3 regions of the Lysinibacillus sp. CTST325 genome follow, and region 3 is predicted to be linked to each of the others. Evidence: riboswitches for the same ligand, from Rfam matches in the RefSeq annotation. Region 3 holds a riboswitch; each other region holds the start of a gene.
The links. Region 3 has a riboswitch for S-adenosylmethionine ahead of ACYQ73_RS25715 (bifunctional homocysteine S-methyltransferase/methylenetetrahydrofolate reductase). Riboswitches for the same ligand answer to the same signal wherever they lie in the genome.

Region 1: linked by a shared signal. The riboswitch ahead of ACYQ73_RS16635 (Na+/H+ antiporter NhaC family protein) and the one ahead of ACYQ73_RS25715 (bifunctional homocysteine S-methyltransferase/methylenetetrahydrofolate reductase) in region 3 are both predicted to bind S-adenosylmethionine.
Region 2: linked by a shared signal. The riboswitch ahead of ACYQ73_RS17525 (O-acetylhomoserine aminocarboxypropyltransferase/cysteine synthase family protein) and the one ahead of ACYQ73_RS25715 (bifunctional homocysteine S-methyltransferase/methylenetetrahydrofolate reductase) in region 3 are both predicted to bind S-adenosylmethionine.

What each region holds. Positions count from the first base shown of each region.
Region 1 is NZ_BAAFHO010000007.1:85,398-89,675, reverse strand. Features, by position in the region: gene ACYQ73_RS16640 (DUF3951 domain-containing protein) at 216-374, shown strand; gene ACYQ73_RS16635 (Na+/H+ antiporter NhaC family protein) at 1,291-2,571, opposite strand; SAM riboswitch class I at 2,681-2,788, opposite strand; gene ACYQ73_RS16630 (hypothetical protein) at 2,975-3,322, opposite strand; gene ACYQ73_RS16625 (fluoride efflux transporter FluC) at 3,353-3,682, opposite strand; gene crcB (fluoride efflux transporter CrcB) at 3,679-4,041, opposite strand.
Region 2 is NZ_BAAFHO010000008.1:53,449-57,726, reverse strand. Features, by position in the region: gene ACYQ73_RS17535 (DASS family sodium-coupled anion symporter) at 1-329, opposite strand, end outside; gene ACYQ73_RS17530 (glycerol-3-phosphate acyltransferase) at 524-1,156, opposite strand; SAM riboswitch class I at 1,620-1,732, shown strand; gene ACYQ73_RS17525 (O-acetylhomoserine aminocarboxypropyltransferase/cysteine synthase family protein) at 1,850-3,151, shown strand; gene ACYQ73_RS17520 (hypothetical protein) at 3,488-3,874, shown strand.
Region 3 is NZ_BAAFHO010000019.1:51,295-55,572, forward strand. Features, by position in the region: gene ACYQ73_RS25705 (protoglobin domain-containing protein) at 1-392, shown strand, start outside; gene ACYQ73_RS25710 (protoporphyrinogen oxidase) at 663-2,051, shown strand; SAM riboswitch class I at 2,177-2,275, shown strand; gene ACYQ73_RS25715 (bifunctional homocysteine S-methyltransferase/methylenetetrahydrofolate reductase) at 2,364-4,211, shown strand; gene metH (methionine synthase) at 4,204-4,278, shown strand, end outside.

The DNA.
Region 1 (4,278 bases), on a different contig from region 3:
CAGGGAAAACTTACTTAATGTCGAAGTATTATATGTAGAATATAGATATCTAATTGCTTTTAAAATTCAGGGTGTTTTAGATCGTTATATTTACAATCTGGGCATGTCCAATATTTAATGACAATATAATAGTACAGTTGCCTACATTAATTGGTAGTACATTTGCAAAGTAGGAAAACTATAACTTACTACTCGTTGAGAAAGGATAGGATGGAATGAATATTGGGAATAGCGTAACGCTTATTGTAAGTCTGATTTTTTCAAGCATTTTGGTTCGTACCATATATCGCGTTTTTGTGAAAAAGAAAGTACCTACTATGAGCTATACACCATATGATGACGCCATGAATGGGGGAGGTAAACATGACAATTAAGTGAGTGGATACAAACATCAAATAGTTGAGGTGCAGGCTTCATATAACTTATAGTATAAAATATGAGAATCTACTATTTTTTCAATAAGAAATAATAGTAGATTATTTTTATTTTATCGATGATAAGATTTGTGAAGGGAGTTTTATCCTGTATTTGGTATTATTTAATCGAGGGACAGTCAATAATTTTGTGTAATGACAATCCAATCTTTTCTTATAGATCAAAGAATGATTTTGTTTTTGGGAAGGTTAACCCTTCCAACAAATTTTCGCTTTGCGCATATCAGGACCTTACCCTGATACTTATAATTCAAACTTTGCTCGTGACTGAATTGTAACTTTTAATGAGTTTTCCGAAAGAATTCGCCTTCCTCAATTCAAATAAAAAGACACACCTTGTTAAATGTGATTTTTGTCATCTCGCTTTAAATAGTCTATCTATTATTGAATTCGTTATAGTAACAAGGCCTAATAACAATAAAAATATCCAGATAAAGTTCAAATGAAAATCTTCAACCATATAAATAAAGAGACCAACAATTACTGCAATTATTAAAGATTTATATGCTGTACTCATTCATCAAGAGCTCCTTTTTTCTTCTTACCAATTATTTTACATCAACTTCTTAGAAATTCCGAATATATGCTAAAACAATATCGGTTCAACCGAACAAGAATATTAACTTTATTAATGGTTGTGGAAGATTCGGTCCGGAATCAGTTCATGGAGTAGGAGAAGGTGCCTCTCACACCACTGTAAGTACGGTTCGGTATACGGCGGTTCAAATCAGTTAATTAACGCAGTTGTTCATAGCGAGCTTGCAGACTTGCTTCAAAAAAAATCCAATCGTTTTGATTAGTCTTTTTTCAAAACGATTGAATTATTTTAATGTACAATCAATTTAAGTGATGAAGTTTAGGCTGTCTTTTTTGCTGGGTATCCGATCAGGATAGCGATGATTCCACAGATTCCTATAAGAATTGGATAGAAAGAGTATTGTAGCATGCTCACAGGTGATATTCCTGCTACGCTTGCGGCTGCTAGGAATTGGGCCCCGTATGGTAGAATGCCTTGAATCGTACAGGAGAAAATATCTAATATACTTGCGGACTTTCTTGGCTCAATCCCATATTGTTCAGCAATATTTTTTGCAAGCGGACCAGCAATTAAAATAGCAATCGTATTATTGGCCGTAGACAAATTAGTTAAGCCCACTAGGCCAGCAATGCCAAATTCAGCACCTTTTTTCGATTTAATTCTTCGTGTTGCAAGGTGAAGTAGAAAATCAATTCCTCCGTTAAACTTAATAACTTCCACCATTCCAGCTATTAATATCGCAAGAAATGCCATTTCATACATGCCTGACATTCCTTCGCCAATCTTTTGAAAAAGACTCATTAAATGATAGCTGCCATCCGCTAGGCCAACAGCCCCGGCGAGAACAATCCCAGATGCCAGAACAAGGAAAACATTCATTCCAGCTAACGCTAAAATAATAACCAAAACATAGGGAACAATTTTTACCCAACTATAGCTTAAATGTTCAACTTGTGCCGTCTCACCCATTGTGATAACCCCTAAAATAATGCTCGTCACAATAGCTGCCGGCAACACAATCCAAAAATTCACCTTGAATTTATCCTTCATTTGTGCGCCTTGTGAACGAACGGCAGTAATTGTTGTATCTGAAATAAAGGATAAATTATCGCCAAACATCGAACCGCCAACAATCGCTGCCATTACTAAAGCCATGGAAAGGTCGATATGCTCGCTTATCCCAACTCCGATTGGCGCCAGTGCAACAATCGTCCCCACCGATGTACCCATTGATAGGGAGATAAAGCAGGCAATGATGAACAAGCCTACGACAAGCAAGTTTGGTGGAACGACCGATAAAGCAAAGTTAACAGTGGATTCCACTGCCCCCATGCCTTTTGCTACAGCTGAAAAGGCCCCAGCCAAGAGAAAAATAACAACCATCAGCATGACATTTAAATTTCCTGCGCCTTTGCAAAAAATATCAACCTTTTTCGCAAACGATTCTTTTCGATTCATCGCCAGAGCTACAGCGCCTGAAATGGAAATGGCTACAATGACAGGGAATGCGTAAAAATCACCTGTAATAACCCCTGAGCCAATAAATAAAATCAAAAAAACAACAAATGGGATCAGCGCCCATGGATTCTTTTTCTTCATGTCTACCTCCAAAAAATAAAATTGGACACGTCTATTGTCCATTCTTTTTTACGAAAAAAAGGCCACTTCTTGTAAGAACAAGAAGAGGCCTTATATCTATAAAACACTCCTCTTATCTACCAAGCCTTTGCCTGCTGGATTTGGCACAGTAACTTACATCATAAGTTCCGCTGCCGAGATTTCATCGGGCCAGTCCCTCCATCTCTCTTGATAAGAAGCAAATATATTATTTTTTTTCACAATAATAAATATTATAATAAAAAGTCGATTTTTGCAACATATTTTTAATCAAGCTTGATTAAAAAGCTATATAAATTAAGGGAATTGAACAAGTAAGAGGATTAAAGCGTATTTTTGGTTCTGCTGTTCAAAGGGGAAAAAAGAAGGCGCCCTTGAGAGGCGCCTAAAACATTTGTGGTAAAAATTCCGTCATAAAGCGTTGATTTTTACGTAGCCATATTTTTAAAATCATACGATGTGTTAGGAGGCGTTGTCTTTTTTGTGGTCTAGCCTTTGCCTCTTTTAAACTTTGTAGTAGAGTACATGTTTCTGTTGCAAATGCTTGAGGATCGACGAGGACGTCAAGCTTATAATCAATTAGCTGTGCAGCCTGTACCTTTGCAAGTAATTGTGCAAAGCGTGTATTCATTTCTGGAAAGTTTTCTTCTAGTTCTAGGTCGATTAAAGTATATAGTGTTTGTTCAATTTCAGCTTCGAGTGCTTGTAATTGTTCAATGGATGGCTGTGTCAAAAAATCACCTCAAGTTTTTCAAAAATGCTGCTACACAAGGTAAAAACCAAGAGCAGCGAAAAGTAAACCGAATAAAACTGTAGTGCCTATATAAACAATCGCTTGTCTCCATTTTTTCTGCTCAAAGAGCTGCAAACATTCAAAACCAAATGTTGAAAAGGTCGTATAGGCTCCTAAAAAACCAAGCCCTATAAAATGCCAAATCCAATCAGTTGGATGTAATGCAAATAGAAAGCCAAGCGCAAAAGAACCCGTTATATTAATAAAAAATGTTGCCCATGGGTATGTATGGACAATCAATTTTCCTAGATAAAATCTTGTTAGTGCACCCAAAAAGCCACCGATACCAATAATTATCATACGATGCGCCCCTTTGCTACCTTAAATCCTAGCCATGCAGAAGCTAAACCGCCAAAAACACTCCCTAAAATATAAATAACCACTTGTAGCCATTTACTATCCTGCAAAAGTAATAGCGTTTCTAAAGAGAATGTCGAAAAGGTTGTAAAGGCACCAAAAAAGCCAGTACCAATTCCTAAAATTATAGGCGTACGCTTTGTAAACGTTGTAAATAGCCATGCTAAACAAAAGCAACCAATTATGTTTATACAAAGTGTCGCAAATGGAAAACCACCGTTATTTGAAAGTGCTAGACCAAGGCTATATCGACAGATGGCACCCAAAAATCCGCCAATTCCAACAGCTAAAAATGATTTCAACGTAAAGACTCCTTACTAAAATGTCTATATTAAAAAGTGTATCATGAGATCCACACTTTAGATATATTTCTATAGTTATATGGATTCAAAATTTAAAATGACATGATTTTTTTTATTATATCGTCGGCTAAGATTCTTATAGTTCCTGCCACAATACTTCGTAGTTAATGTCCATATATCATCTCTTAATATGTATATAACTAACAAGGAGGCATTAATCTCAGTAGTTCTGATCGA
Region 2 (4,278 bases), on a different contig from region 3:
AGTGCAACTGCAGAATTACTAAATCCGCTTAATGCTAATTTTAAGGCATCCGATGTTCCTAGCTCTCTCGTCGGATCGTCCATTGACGGAGCTAGCCCTAGTAAGGTTGTTACGAGAGCAATAATCATGGCAGAGCTAACAGGATAGGATACTGCTTCTGTAACCCAAAGGATGACCGCGAAAGCTAAAATAGCCAAAGCTCGTTGTCCAGCTACAGGTAAATCGCCGTTGTTAGGTAAAAAAATAATGATGATTAATGAAGCGAAGGCTAACCCAATCCAGAGTGGTTTCAAATTACGTTTCGGTTTTGCTTGTTCAGAAGTAGACATACCTTTCATCCTTTCTACAAACGTGACTGTAATTTTCTATAACATCGGCTAGTAAAATGCTTTATTAAGAAAAGTTAATTTGTCTATTTATTGTAAAAAGAACTAGTATGTGAAATACCCTCTGTTTATAGCGATAATGGGCAGTTGCGAGAAAATATACGGTCAAAGAAAATACAAAAATATCCAAAAAGATATTATTTTTTCTTTTTGAATGCTGAAGTTACTTTAGGCTCAGTTCCTAGCATCAAGCGCTTAATATTTTCGATATGCAAAATGATGGCTATAGCAAAAAGTAATAGGGCTATAGTCGTTGGGACTGTTCCAGGAATCCATAAATATGTGGCTGCACAAAAAACGAGATAAAACTCAAGTACACCGACAATTAAATAGTTCGTCACGAAAGATAAAATAACAAATAAAATGAGTGCAAATAAGCCAATTTTCCAATCAATCGCAAGTAATATTCCTATGATTGAAGCAGTTCCTTTACCGCCATTGAAGCCCATATAAAATGGGAAATTATGACCTAGAATGACACCGGCAGCTACAATATACGTGAAGAGCCAAACTTGTACTTCTGTTAATTGTGTGATATCTGCTAAATAAGCATGTGCGCCGATTATAGCTGCAACGCCTTTGCCGATATCGATCAGTGCAACTAATACGCCGTATTTCCAACCAAGGGAAAGTGTTGCGTTAGAGGCACCTGCATTGCCATGACCAGTCTTTTTTAAATCTACCCCAGATAAAAACTGAGCAACTTTAGAGCCGTGAATACAGCCAATCAAATAACCAACAAGAAGAAAAATGATAATGGCTTTTAACATAAAAGTCCTCCTTTCAAAATAAAATAGGCTCATCATTAAAAGTTAGGAATGATGTTTGTTATAACATATGCCATGAAGTGATTGGAGTGGAGACTGGGCAACTCCTTGGGGGATTAGCGATAGAGGAACGAAGGCTAAAACCATCACGTCTTGTGATAACGCCTTCGTGACCAACATCGTGTTGTTGCCGCTGCCGCTGCCGCTTCGCTTTCGCGCAAAAAACATCTATTGGCCCGAGACCCGCGAGTGAAGCGGCTTATCGGACGCCCCTAAGAAAGAGCCCAGTCGGAACGGAAATCAACCCCACATTTTGGCGATAAACCAATTAAATACCTAAAATAGTGTATGCGTTCGTAATACGTAAAAAAGCAGACAGAAGTTTCGGAAAAAATAAAATTTTAGTGTTGACAGAGAAAAAGTCTATGTTTATACTGTGTAACAACGATGGAAATTGAATCTCATACTCTTATCAAGAGCGGCGGAGGGATAGGCCCTATGATGCCCGGCAACCAGTAAGTGATGAACTTGCTAAGGTGCTAATTCCTACAGATTCTTATTGGATCTGGCAGATAAGGGGAGGAAAACTTGCAACCGCAACCCTCTTCTTAGCTGAAGAGGGTTTTTGTTTTCTACTGAAAAAATCCTCCTCATCTCCGGTACCATCGTAAAAAAATAACCATTTGGAGGTATACAATGACAAAATTTAAACCAGAAACATTGCTGTTACACGGTGGCCAAGAGCCAGACCCGGTAACAGGATCACGTACAGTACCGGTATATCGCTCAACGGCTTTCGTTTTTAAAGACACTGCTCATGCGCAACGTCTTTTTGCCTTAGAGGAAGCCGGCAATATTTACACACGAATTACAAACCCAACTGTAGATGTTTTTGAAAAACGCGTTGCTTTATTAGAAGGCGGTACAGCAGCAGTAGCACTTTCATCTGGTGCAGCAGCTATCGCGTTTTCCATTTTAAATCTTGCAGGGGCAGGCGATGAAATCGTTGCAGGTAGCTCTTTATACGGAGGTACTTATAATTTATTCGCCAACACACTACCAAACTACGGCATTAAAACGATTTTTGTAGACGATACAAATCCAGAAAATTTCCGAGCTGCTATTACTGATAAAACAAAGGCCGTGTTCGCTGAAGTTTACGGTAACCCAAGTTTAAAGGTACTCGATATTGAAGCAGTAGCAAACGTAGCACATGAAAACGGCTTGCCATTAATTATTGATAGCACATTTGCTTCACCATATGGCTCTACACCAATTGACTACGGTGCAGATATCGTTGTTCATTCCGCAACAAAATGGATTGGTGGCCACGGAACAACTTTAGGTGGCGTTGTAGTAGATGCAGGGAAGTTTGATTGGACTCGTGGACGTTTCCCAGGCTTTACTGAGCCAGATGCTTCTTATCACGGTTTACGTTATGGTATTGACACAGCAGAGGCAGCATTCGCCACAAAACTGCGTGTGCAATTACTACGCGACTTTGGTCCAACATTAAGTGCAGATGCAGCATTTAATTTATTACAAGGTTTAGAAACGCTTCATTTGCGTATTCCTAAACACAATGAAAATGCATTAGCGGTAGCTGAATATTTACGAAACCACCCATCTGTGGAATATGTAAATTACAACGGCTTAGAAGATTTCCCTACTCATAATTTAGCTAAAAAATATTTGAAAAATGGCTTCGGTTCAGTGCTTACATTTGGTATTAAAGGTGGACGTGAAGCAGGGCGTAAATTAATCGATAGTGTGAAATTATTCTCGCACGTAGCAAATGTAGGGGATGCGAAATCATTAATTATTCATCCAGCATCTACTACACATCAACAGCTATCTGCTGAAGAGCTAATCCAAACTGGCGTAACCGAGTCGCTCATTCGCTTATCCATCGGTTTAGAGGCAGTAGAGGACATCATTGCAGATTTAGAACAAGCTATTGAACAAGTAACAGCTTCGCAACAAAAAGTAGAAGCTTAATAAATAAAATACATTGGCGAATGTTGTAGCGTTTACGTATTTTCTCATTCGATAGGCCTCATTTGGTAATGCGTCAAACGTTGCTACATCAACCGCTCACCTCATTTGGTGAAATAACTGAAATTAATACCTAGTAATTTTATAAGTATTATTGACTTAATTAAATCCTTGTTTTATACTAGGGAATAAGAAAAGTGTTCGAAAGGCTACCGACCTAGAACCAATTTAATTAAGTTTTCATAAGTGCTCCCCCACTTTTGAAATATATGAAGAGGAGTAGTTACTCAGCCAGTAGCTACTCTTATCTACAAAACTGATGATAAAGGAGTGTTTTAAATGGGAAATGTGTATAGTGCGCAAAACATTGCATCTTATCTTATTTATGAATTAAATGAAGGTCATGTGTTTGTGAACAACATGTCCATTCAAAACATACTTGCGTCAGTTGAGCGTATATGGCAAGAGATCTTTGGTCATTCTGCTTTTAAGGAAATGGTTTATGTCAAAGAGGAAGGCTATACAGTAAAAGAAGTTTTCGAAGCTTATGAAAGCTATGGAGCAAATCATATTCCTCTACCTGCGACAGAGTACTATTTAAAATACGGCACATTTCAATTGGTTGAACGTACGTATGCAATACCAAATTTTACGCAAGAGGAAATAAGACTTGTACAACAAGCTTTAACACAATATCGCTATAAATTGCTAGCCAAAGCTAGTTAATTATCCCTCATATTTTTGGCTCATTCTCTGCTGCTACAGGGAATGAGCTTTTTCAATTAGACGATGAAGATATACAGAAAAATTTTTATTAATATATTTCAAAAGAACAATTTTTATGAATGTCTTTACATACATATATATAATAGAAGAAAGGCATTAATAAAGATTCGTCAATATTTGTTCAATTATTATAGATTCAAGTGAAAAATCAAATAATAAAAGGAATGAAAACGATTTCCTTTGCACGTCTACAGAAAACAAATGTCCGTCCTAGAAAGATTTTTCTTGTGAAATGTAAGTATTTACGTTACAATTTTCTTTAAGTTGAATTTTGAATTATTTGAATTTGTGTGTGTTTCAAAGGTTTATTTATCTTCATTCAGATGACTTATTCTAAATATCTG
Region 3 (4,278 bases):
TAAATGCGGCAATAGAAGCGGCTCGTGCTGGAGAAGCGGGCAAAGGCTTTAGTGTTGTTGCAGATGAAGTGAGAAAACTATCGATTCAAACAAAGGAATCTGTCACATCGGTAGCAACGTTACTACATAAAACGAATGAACGGACAGATAAACTTGTTCATTCGCTTAGTAATATTCAAGAAGAGGTAGCCTCTGGTGAGGAAAATATGGTTCAAACGGAAGGACAATTTACTAACATATTAGAAGCTATGACCGAGGCTAAAGACCAAAATGGTCAGATGGAAAAAGAAGTACAAGCAATAGTAGAAGTACTAAGTGAATTAGGTATTGCCTTTAACGAAGTGAAAAACTCAGCTGGAAAACTAGCTAGCTTTGCACAAAATTTAAATTAATTTAGAGAAAAGCAAAAGGCAAAGAAAATTGTTGTTTCCTATTTTGCTACACACTTTAAGGCACAAATAACACTATATTAACTGTTTATATATAATTTCCGTTATGGAGATAAAAGCCTCTAGCGAATATAGGCTATTTGAATATGAAAAAAATGGAGCTGTCCAATGTGCTGGATAGCTCCATTTTTGCTAAATTTGTAAAGGGTTGAACGTAATTTTCGATAAAAAAAGTTTATACTAAATAAAGAACTAAAAATAGGGGCGGTTAATATGAAAACAGTTGTTGTATTAGGTGGCGGAATTACGGGATTGTGTACGATGCATTATTTACAACGCCAAGTTCAGGAGAAAAACTTAGATGTAAAACTTGTACTTGTTGAAAAAAATACATACCTTGGTGGCAAGCTTCACTCTGCATATGAACAAGGATTCATCATGGAAACTGGAGCAGATTCTATTGTAGCGCGTCATAAAGGTGTCATGGAGTTAGTAGAGGAACTAAATTTTGAACAAAATCTTGTGTACAACGAAACAGGTATTTCGTATATTTACACAAATAATGAGCTACATGCCATCCCAGCAGACTCAACGTTCGGTATTCCTATGAGCTTACAATCTCTTGAGGAAAGCACGCTTGTATCAGAGGAAGGTAAAAAAGAAGCATTAAAGGATTTAACAATGCCGAATGAAAGGTTTACAAAGGAAAGCTCGATTGGGGAATTTTTAACGTATTATTTAGGTGAGGAGCTTGTTCAAAACCAAATAGCACCGGTACTTGCAGGTGTATATTCTGGAGATTTAAATCAACTTTCAATTGCTTCCACTTTACCGTATTTAATTGATTACAAAAACGATTACGGTAGTATTATTAAAGGTTTCGATGCAAACAGGGAACAATTTGTGAAAGCCGCTAATAAAAAATTTATTTCATTTAAAAATGGTTTATCATCACTAATTGATCGACTTGAAGAAACGTTAACGGATGTAGAAATTATAAAAGGGATTGCCACTACTAGTGTTAAAAAGCAGGAGAATCTATACGCTGTTACGTTAGCAAACGGTAAAATGATTGAAGCGAATCATGTTGTATTGGCACTGCCAAATGAAGCGGTACAAAGCTTATTACAGGATGAATCTTTGAACGGCTATTTTGAACAATTTAATACTGCATCCGCCATTACGATTTATTTAGGATTTGATGTTCCCGATAATAGATTACCAGCAGATGGAACAGGCTATATTGTGTCACATAATTCGGATGTTATCTGTAATGCAGCAACGTGGACAAGTCGCAAGTGGAAACACACTTCAGCAGAAGGGAAATTACTTGTACGACTTTTTTATAAGAGCATTAACCCTGAGTATGGGAAATTGCGTATGATGTCGGATGAAGAGTTAGCAGTTGTAGCTCTAGAGGACGTAAGAAAAAGCTTGGGGATTGAGGAAAAACCAACTGTAGTTGACGTGACAAAATGGATCGACCAGATGCCGAAGTACGACTTGGCACATCGTGAAGCGTTGCAAGGTCTCTTACGAGAGCTCGAGAAAAACTATCCAAATTTATCAATAGCGGGATGCTCTTATTTTGGGGTAGGCATAGGTGCATGTATTCAAAATGGTAAAAAAATTGGTCAGGAGCTTGTAGAAAAACTATCGTAATTGTTTGATATAAATCAAAATATTATAAATTTCGTAAAAATTATCCTTCGTTCAGTGAAATAGTCTTGACTCTATCGTTCGTAAACGATATGATTCTTTTAATTATTTAAAAAATTCATACTAAATTCTTATCAAGAGAAGCAGAGGGACTGGCCCTATGAAGCTTCAGCAACCAACTTATTGTCAGGTGCTAAATCCAGAAGACCGTGTGTCGAAGATGAGAAGGAAAACAATTACGAAACGTAAAAGCCTTCTTTTTTTATGAAAGAAGGCTTTTTTTATTTTAAAGATTAAGGAAGAGAGGTTAGTTTTATGGGATTGCTTGAAAGGTTAAAAACGCATGTTCTTACAGCGGATGGTGCAATTGGTACGGTTTTATACGGCTATGGCTTGGAGTACTGTCATGAGGAAATGAATGTACAGAGACCTGAATTAATTGAAAAGATTCATAGAGAATATATTGCAGCTGGTGCTGATATTATTCAGACGAATACTTATGGGGCTAATGCCATAAAATTAGCCCGCTATGGGTTGGAGTCTCGTGTACAGCAGTTTAATGAAGCCGCTATAACGATTGCAAAACGTGCAGCGGCAGATGGTGAACAATTTGTCTTAGGTACTATTGGGGGAATCCGTGGTATTCGAAAAAGTGATGCAACGTTAGAGGAAATTTTAGCAACCGTTGATGAGCAGGCAACTGTTTTACTTGCAGGAAATCCTGATGGCCTTTTACTTGAAACATATTATGATTTTGAAGAGCTAACGGCGACTTTAACAATGCTACGAGCTAAAACGAAATTACCGATTATTGCTCAAGTTTCTATGCACGAACCAGGAATATTACAAAATGGAATGAGCTTAAATAGCGCCTTACATAAACTTGAAGCGTTAGGTGCTGATATCGTAGGTGTTAACTGTCGCTTAGGCCCTCACCATACTATCCAAGCATTTGAAGGAGTAGAGCTTCCTGAGAAGGCATTTATGTCAGCGTATCCGAACGCCTCTCTTCTTGATTTGGAGGATGGGCGTGTCGTTTATGAGTCGGAGGCAGATTATTTTGGTCGAGCAGCTGTAGAGCTTCGTGATCAGGGGGTACGTTTAATTGGTGGCTGTTGTGGTACGACTCCAAAGCATATTGCTGCAGCGAAAAAGTACTTAGAGGAGCTATCCCCGGTTGAGGAAAAGTATGCAAAGCCAGAAAAAGTAGAGGTTGTCCGTGAGGCAGAGCCAGCAAATTATGAGCCATTACATGAAAAAGTAAAACGTGAACGCTCGGTTATTGTGGAGTTAGATACACCAAGACATTTAGAAATTGAAGGCTTTATTGAAGGGGCAAAAAAAATATATGAGGCGGGCGCAGATGTAGTCATGATGGCCGATAACTCTCTTGCTTCTCCAAGAATTAGTAATGTCGCAATGGGTGCCTTACTGAAAGAAACGCATGGGGTACGCCCGTTAACCCATATAACATGCCGAGATCGTAATTTAATTGGTCTTCAATCACATTTAATGGGACTAAATGCACTAGGGATTCATGATATTTTAGCAGTTACTGGAGATCCGACAAAGGTAGGCGATTTCCCAGGAGCAACTAGCGTTTATGACGTCTCCTCAATGGAGCTAATCCAATTAATAAAACAGTTAAATGAGGGTGTATCGTTCTCAGGGAAACCGCTTCGTAAAAAGGCGAATTTCTCTGTAGCGGCTGCATTTAATCCTAACGTACGTGTATTAGATCGCGCTGTCTCTCGATTAGAAAAGAAAATTGAACATGGGGCAGATTATTTTATTTCACAGCCTGTTTATTCAAAGGAAAAAATCGTGGAAATTTACGAGGCGACAAAGCATTTAGAAACACCAATTTATATAGGCATTATGCCAGTAACGAGCTATAAAAGTGCAGAGTTCTTACATCATGAAGTGCCAGGCATCAAACTATCTGATGATGCGTTAGCACGTATGAAGGTTTGTGGCGATGATAAGGAACGCGCAACACTAGAAGGAATTGCAATTGCTAAAGAATTAGTAGAAGTAGCAGCGGAATATTTCAATGGTATTTACCTCATCACACCATTTTTACGCTACGATATGACGCTAGAATTAATGAAATTTATTGAGCAATTGGATGAACAGAAAAAAGGGGTAAGTATAAATGGCTAAGCACATAATTGAAGAGCAACTAGAGAAACGAATATTAATTCTTGATGGCGCAATGGGAACAATGCTA